Regions from separate parts of the Streptomyces tuirus genome, predicted to be linked through region 2. Evidence: predicted binding sites of a transcription regulator. Region 2 holds the regulator's gene; the other holds the start of a gene.
The links. Region 2 encodes HrcA, which represses chaperone genes, less so after heat shock. Its sites were predicted from a motif close to TTNGCACTCNGNNNNNCNGAGTGCNAA; they were not measured.
Positions count from the first base shown of each region.

Region 1: the regulator HrcA is predicted to act here: its motif matches at 2,237-2,263, upstream of groES (co-chaperone GroES).

Region 1 is NZ_AP023439.1:4,592,863-4,596,270, reverse strand. Features, by position in the region: gene groL (chaperonin GroEL) at 38-1,663, opposite strand; gene groES (co-chaperone GroES) at 1,782-2,090, opposite strand; gene IGS69_RS21315 (polysaccharide deacetylase family protein) at 2,411-3,127, opposite strand; gene IGS69_RS21310 (polysaccharide deacetylase family protein) at 3,124-3,408, opposite strand, start outside.
Region 2 is NZ_AP023439.1:2,328,444-2,331,851, reverse strand. Features, by position in the region: gene IGS69_RS10835 (MBL fold metallo-hydrolase) at 1-707, opposite strand, end outside; gene hrcA (heat-inducible transcriptional repressor HrcA) at 877-1,893, shown strand; gene dnaJ (molecular chaperone DnaJ) at 1,893-3,029, shown strand; gene IGS69_RS10820 (nitronate monooxygenase) at 3,190-3,408, shown strand, end outside.

The sequences.
Region 1 (3,408 bases), 2.3 Mb from region 2:
TGCCGGGCCCTCACTCAGGCTCTGGCGACCTTGGTCGTCAGTGGGCGTGGCCGTGGCCGTGGCCCGCCGCGGCCGGCTCCTCCTCTTCCTTCTTCTCGACGACCAGGGTCTCGGTCGTGAGGAGGAGGGAGGCGATGGAGGCGGCGTTCTCCAGGGCGGAGCGGGTGACCTTCACCGGGTCGATGACGCCGGCCTTGACCAGGTCGCCGTACTCGCCGGTGGCGGCGTTGAAGCCCTGGTTCTTGTCGAGCTCGGCGACCTTGGAGGTGATGACGTAGCCCTCGAGGCCGGCGTTCTCGGCGATCCAGCGCAGCGGCTCGACGGCGGCCTTGCGGACGACCGCGACACCCGTGGCCTCGTCGCCGGACTTGCCGAGGTTGCCCTCGAGGACCTTGACGGCGTGGACCAGGGCGGAGCCACCACCGGAGACGATGCCCTCCTCGACCGCGGCGCGGGTCGCGGAGATGGCGTCCTCCAGACGGTGCTTGCGCTCCTTGAGCTCGACCTCGGTGGCGGCACCCACGCGGATGACGCACACGCCGCCGGCCAGCTTCGCGAGGCGCTCCTGGAGCTTCTCGCGGTCCCAGTCGGAGTCCGTGGTCTCGATCTCGGCCTTGATCTGGGCGACGCGGGCCTGCACGTCTTCCTTCTTGCCGGCGCCGTCGACGATGGTGGTGTCGTCCTTGGTGACGGTGACGCGGCGGGCGGAGCCGAGCACGTCCAGGCCGACCTGGTCGAGCTTGAGGCCGACCTCCTCGGAGACGACCGTGGCGCCGGTGAGGACCGCCAGGTCCTGCAGCATCGCCTTGCGGCGGTCGCCGAAGCCGGGGGCCTTCACGGCGACGGCGTTGAACGTGCCGCGGATCTTGTTCACGACGAGGGTCGACAGGGCCTCGCCCTCGACGTCCTCGGCGATGATCAGCAGCGGCTTGGAGGCGTTCGACTGGATGATCTTCTCCAGCAGCGGCAGGAGGTCCGCGATGGCGGAGATCTTGCCCTGCGTGATGAGAATGTACGGGTCGTCCAGGACGGCTTCCATGCGCTCCTGGTCCGTCACGAAGTACGGCGACAGGTAGCCCTTGTCGAAGGCCATGCCCTCGGTGAAGTCCAGCTCCAGACCGAAGGTGTTGGACTCCTCGACGGTGATGACACCGTCCTTGCCGACCTTGTCCATCGCCTCGGCGATGAGCTCGCCGACCTGCTGGTCCTGGGCGGACAGACCGGCGACGGCGGCGATGTCGGACTTCTCGTCGATCGGCCGGGCGGTCGCGAGGAGCTCCTCGGAGACCGCGGCGACGGCGGCGTCGATGCCCTTCTTCAGGGCGGCCGGGGAGGCACCGGCGGCGACGTTCTTCAGGCCCTCGCGCACGAGCGCCTGGGCGAGCACGGTCGCGGTGGTCGTACCGTCACCCGCGATGTCGTTGGTCTTGGTCGCCACCTCCTTGACCAGCTGGGCACCGAGGTTCTCGTACGGGTCCTCGACCTCGACCTCACGGGCGATGGTCACACCGTCGTTGGTGATGGTGGGAGCGCCGAACTTCTTGTCGATGACGACGTTGCGGCCCTTGGGGCCGATCGTCACCTTGACCGTGTCGGCAAGCTTGTTGACGCCGCGCTCGAGGGCGCGACGGGCGTCCTCGTCGAACTTCAGGATCTTCGCCATGGGAGCGTGAGCCCTCTTCCGAATCTGGGATATACGGCACTGCGCCCCGGGCGCCCGGCTTCATGTCGATCGCGGGGGGCCAGGGGCGCAGCTTCAAAAGCAATGTGCTTGGGGTGAATTACTTCTCGACGATCGCGAGCACGTCGCGGGCCGAGAGGACGAGGTACTCCTCGCCGTTGTACTTCACCTCGGTGCCGCCGTACTTGCTGTAGAGCACGACGTCACCGACGGAGACGTCGAGCGGAAGACGGTTGCCGTCCTCGAAGCGGCCCGGGCCCACGGCCAGGACGACGCCCTCCTGGGGCTTCTCCTTGGCGGTGTCCGGGATGACCAGGCCAGAGGCGGTGGTCTGCTCGGCGTCGAGCGGCTGGACCACAATGCGGTCCTCGAGCGGCTTGATGGCAACCTTGGAGCTGGTGGTCGTCACGATCCGACCTCCCCCTTCGGAGATCTCACGGGGTTAACTGTCTGAGGTGGCGACCAGGTGGATCCGTCGTCGCGGGTGCCGGACCTGCCCGTCGCTGTGTTGGCACTCTCCTAGGGGGAGTGCCAAAGCCGAGACTATGACTGCGATTAGCACTCGGTCAAGCGGACTGCTAATTGCCGACCGCGCGTCGGCCGAGTGCTCCTCCAGTTGGTCCGCCGGACGGTCCGTCGGGGGTCATGCAGGTGGTCCCACGGGTGGCCCCGGGGGCGGTCCTGGAGGTGGTCCCAGGGACGGCTCTGCAGGTGGTCCCACGGGTGGTCCTACAAGTGGTCCTCCAGCCGGCCCACCCGAAGCCCCTTCCGCTCGATCTCGCGCAGCAGGCGCATGGTCCGTTCCGTCAGGCTCGGGGTCATCGTCTCGCCCGCCGGCACGGAGACGATGTCGCCCGGCCGCAGGCCCCGCTCGCCCCGGGTGTAGGTCAGTTCGCCGTCGGTGTTCAGGGACGCCCGCCACAGGACGACCGCCGTGATGCCGCAGTCGGCTGCCGCGCGCAGGGTCGTCCTGTCGTACGTGCCGTAGGGCGGGCGGAAGAGGCGGGGGGTGATGCCGAAGCGGGAGCGGAGCTTGTGCTGCTGGCCGCAGATCTCGGCGCGTTGGCCGGCGTAGGGCAGGCCGCGCAGGGCGGGGTGGTCGAGGGTGTGGTTCTGGATGGACGCGCCGACCGCGCGCAGCCGGGCGAAGTGGCCGTAGCCGGGGCCCACGACGCTGTCGGTGAGGAACATGCTGACGGGCAGGCGCCGTTCGCGGACGAGGCCGACGAAGCGGGGGTCGCGTTCGGCGCCGTCGTCGTAGGTGAGGAAGACGACGGGTTCGCGGGTGGGGACGTGGTCCACGACGGGCGGAAGCGCGTGGGGGGCGCGCACCGCGCGGGGCGGGTCCTGCGCCCGGCCGTCAGCTGCGCCCGGCGGCTCCCCCGCGCCCCCGGCGCAGCCGGCCAGCAGGACCGCGCACAGCAGGGCGGCGGCCGGCCGCCTCACAGGTAGTCCTCCAGCCGCCCGACCGCGTACCCCTGGGCCGTCGCCTTGTTCAGGAAACGGCGCACCATGTCGGCCATCGTGCCCTTCCACTGGTCGCGGCCCCGGAAGTGGGTGAGGACGATGTCGCCCCGGCGCAGCTTGCGGTCCCCCTCGCGGTACTCCCAGTGGTCGGCGAAGACCTCCTCGTTCCACAGGGGGACGTACGCGATGCCACAGGTCTTGGCGGCGCGCAGGGTCGCCCGGTCGTAGCTGCCGTAGGGCGGGCGGAAGAGGGCCGGGCG
Region 2 (3,408 bases):
GCCAGCGCGTCCCGTTGGGCCCGCACGAACGCCGCGTCCACCACCGCTCCGTGACCGGGCACGTACACCGCGTCCTCACCGCCCAGGCCGAGCAGCCGGTCCAGGGCGGCCGGCCAGTGCGACGGCACCGCGTCGGGGCCCGCCTGCGGCTCGCCGGACTCCTCCACCAGGTCACCGCAGAACACCACTTCCGGATCGCCCGGCACCAGCACCGCCAAGTCGTGCGCGGTGTGCCCCGGGCCGACGTTCGCCAGCAGCACCTGGCACCCGCCGCCCAGGTCGAGGGTCCACTCGCCGGAGACCAGGTGCCCGGGCGGGACCAGCCGCTGCGCCGCCTCCTCGGCCGTGGGCGCCGCCAGGCCGTGGCGTACCGCGTCCGCGCGCAGCTCCTCCCGGTCCCGCACCCGCGACAGCACGGCGTCCACACCCACCGCGCCGAACACCTCCGCGTCCGGGAAGGCAGCCGCCCCGAAGACGTGGTCGAAGTGCGGATGGGTCAGCGCGAGATGTGTCACACGATGGCCCGCGAGCGACCGCGCCTGCGCACGCAACTTCGCTCCCTCGGCGAGGCTCGACCCCGCGTCGATCAAGAGGGCGGCGCCCTCCCCGGCGACCAGCCCCGCCGTGCAGTCCCACACCGGCAGCCGGCACCGCCCCACCCCGGCGGCCACGCGCTCCCATCCGAGGTCTTCCCAAGTCACCGTCATACGGCGACGCTAGCGGTGCGCCCCGCTCGGGGCACGGCGCCGCACGACCAGCCTTGCCGGGGGTGTACCCCACCGCCGTACACTGGGCCGGGGAATGCTGGCACTCGCACGCGCAGAGTGCCAGGCCGGACCGGCAGGCAAGCAGGCGGAGACTTTGGAGGTGTGCGCGATGCTCAGTGAACGCAGGCTTCAGGTGCTGCGCGCCATCGTCCAGGACTACGTCGGCACCCAGGAGCCGGTGGGTTCCAAGGCCCTCACCGAGCGGCACAGCCTCGGTGTCTCCCCGGCGACCGTCCGCAACGACATGGCGGCCCTGGAGGACGAGGGGTACATCGCCCAGCCGCACACGAGTGCCGGGCGCATCCCCACCGACAAGGGCTACCGGCTGTTCGTCGACAAGCTCGCCGGCGTCAAGCCGATGACCGCGCCCGAGCGGCGCGCGATCCAGAACTTCCTCGAAGGTGCCGTCGACCTCGACGACGTCGTGGCGCGTACGGTGCGGCTGCTCGCGCAGATCACGCGTCAGGTCGCCGTCGTGCAGTACCCGTCGCTGACCCGTTCGACGGTGCGGCACGTGGAGCTGCTCTCCCTCGCGCCCGCGCGCGTGATGCTCGTGCTGATCACGGACACCGGGCGGGTCGAGCAGCGGGTGGTCGACTGCCCGGCGCCCGTCGGCGACGCCTCGCTCGCGGATCTGCGCGCCCGGCTCAACAGCCGTGTGGCGAACCGCCGTTTCGCGGATGTGCCGAGTCTGGTGGAGGATCTCCCGGAGGCGTTCGAGCACGAGGACCGGGGTACGGTCTCTACGGTGCTCTCCACACTGCTGGAGACGCTCGTCGAGGAGAACGAGGAGCGGCTGATGATCGGCGGCACCGCCAATCTGACCCGCTTCGGGCATGACTTCCCTCTCACGATCCGGCCGGTGCTGGAGGCGCTCGAGGAGCAGGTCGTGCTCCTCAAGCTGCTCGGCGAGGCGCAGGATCCGGGCGTGACCGTACGGATCGGTCACGAGAACGCCCACGAAGGACTCAACTCCACGTCCGTCGTGTCGGTCGGCTACGGTTCGGGCGGCGAGGCAGTCGCCAAGCTCGGCGTGGTCGGACCGACCCGCATGGACTACCCGGGAACGATGGGAGCGGTACGCGCAGTGGCACGGTACGTCGGACAGATCCTGGCGGAGTCGTAGTGGCCACGGACTACTACGCCGTACTCGGCGTGCGCCGCGACGCCTCGCAGGAAGAGATCAAGAAGGCCTTCCGGCGGCTCGCGCGCGAGCTGCACCCGGACGTCAACCCCGATCCGAAGACCCAGGAGCGGTTCAAGGAGATCAACGCCGCTTACGAGGTGCTGTCGGACCCGCAGAAGAAGCAGGTCTACGACCTCGGCGGCGACCCGCTCTCGCAGGCCGGTGGCGGCGGCGCGGGCGGCTTCGGAGCCGGTGGTTTCGGGAACTTCTCGGACATCATGGACGCGTTCTTCGGTACGGCGTCGCAGCGCGGACCGCGCTCGCGCACCCGCCGCGGCCAGGACGCGATGATCCGCATCGAGGTCGAGCTCGACGAGGCCGCCTTCGGCACCACGAAGGACATCCAGGTCGACACGGCCGTCGTCTGCAACACCTGCAACGGCGAGGGCGCGGCCCCGGGCACCTCCGCCCAGACGTGTGACATGTGCCGTGGCCGCGGTGAGGTCTCGCAGGTCACCCGGTCCTTCCTGGGCCAGGTCATGACGTCCCGCCCCTGCCCGCAGTGTCAGGGTTTCGGCACGGTCGTCCCGACCCCGTGCCCGGAGTGCGCGGGCGACGGCCGCGTCCGGTCCCGCCGCACGCTCACGGTCAAGATCCCGGCCGGTGTGGACAACGGCACACGGATCCAGCTCGCCGGCGAGGGCGAGGTCGGACCCGGCGGCGGTCCGGCCGGTGACCTCTACGTCGAGATCCACGAGCTGCCGCACAGCACGTTCCAGCGGCGCGGTGACGACCTGCACTGCACGGTGACGATCCCCATGACGGCGGCGGCCCTCGGCACGAAGGTGCCGCTGGAGACGCTCGACGGCATGGAGGAGGTCGACATCCGCCCGGGCACCCAGTCCGGCCAGTCGATCCCGCTGCACGGCCGGGGCGTCACGCACCTGCGCGGCGGCGGACGCGGCGACCTCATCGTCCACGTCGAGGTCCAGACCCCGACCAAGCTCGACCCCGAGCAGGAGCGCCTGCTCCGCGAGCTCTCCAAACTCCGCGGCGAGGAACGCCCCACGGGGCAGTTCCAGCCGGGGCAGCAGGGGTTGTTCTCGCGGTTGAAGGACGCGTTCAACGGTCGCTGAGGAGGCGCCTGTGACGGGCGCCTTCAACGGTCGCTGACGGGGCGCCTGCAACGGGTGACACGGGACGCCTCCCGGGTGACGGGAGGTGCCTGTTCCTCTGGTCTATGCCAGTCGGCAGGCCGGTTTCGGAGTTGTTCGGAGGACGTGACAACATGCCGTCATGTCCTCCGCACTGACCGATCTCTTCCCCCACCCGATCGTGCAGGCCCCCATGGCGGGCGGCGTCTCCGTACCGCAGCTCGCCGCGGCCGTGTGCGAAGCGGGCGGGCTCGGGTTCCTCGCCGCCGGGTACAAGACCCCCGACGGGATGTACCAGGAGATCAAGCAGCTCCGGAGCCTCACCAGCAGGCCCTTCGGCGTCAACGTCTTCATGCCGCAG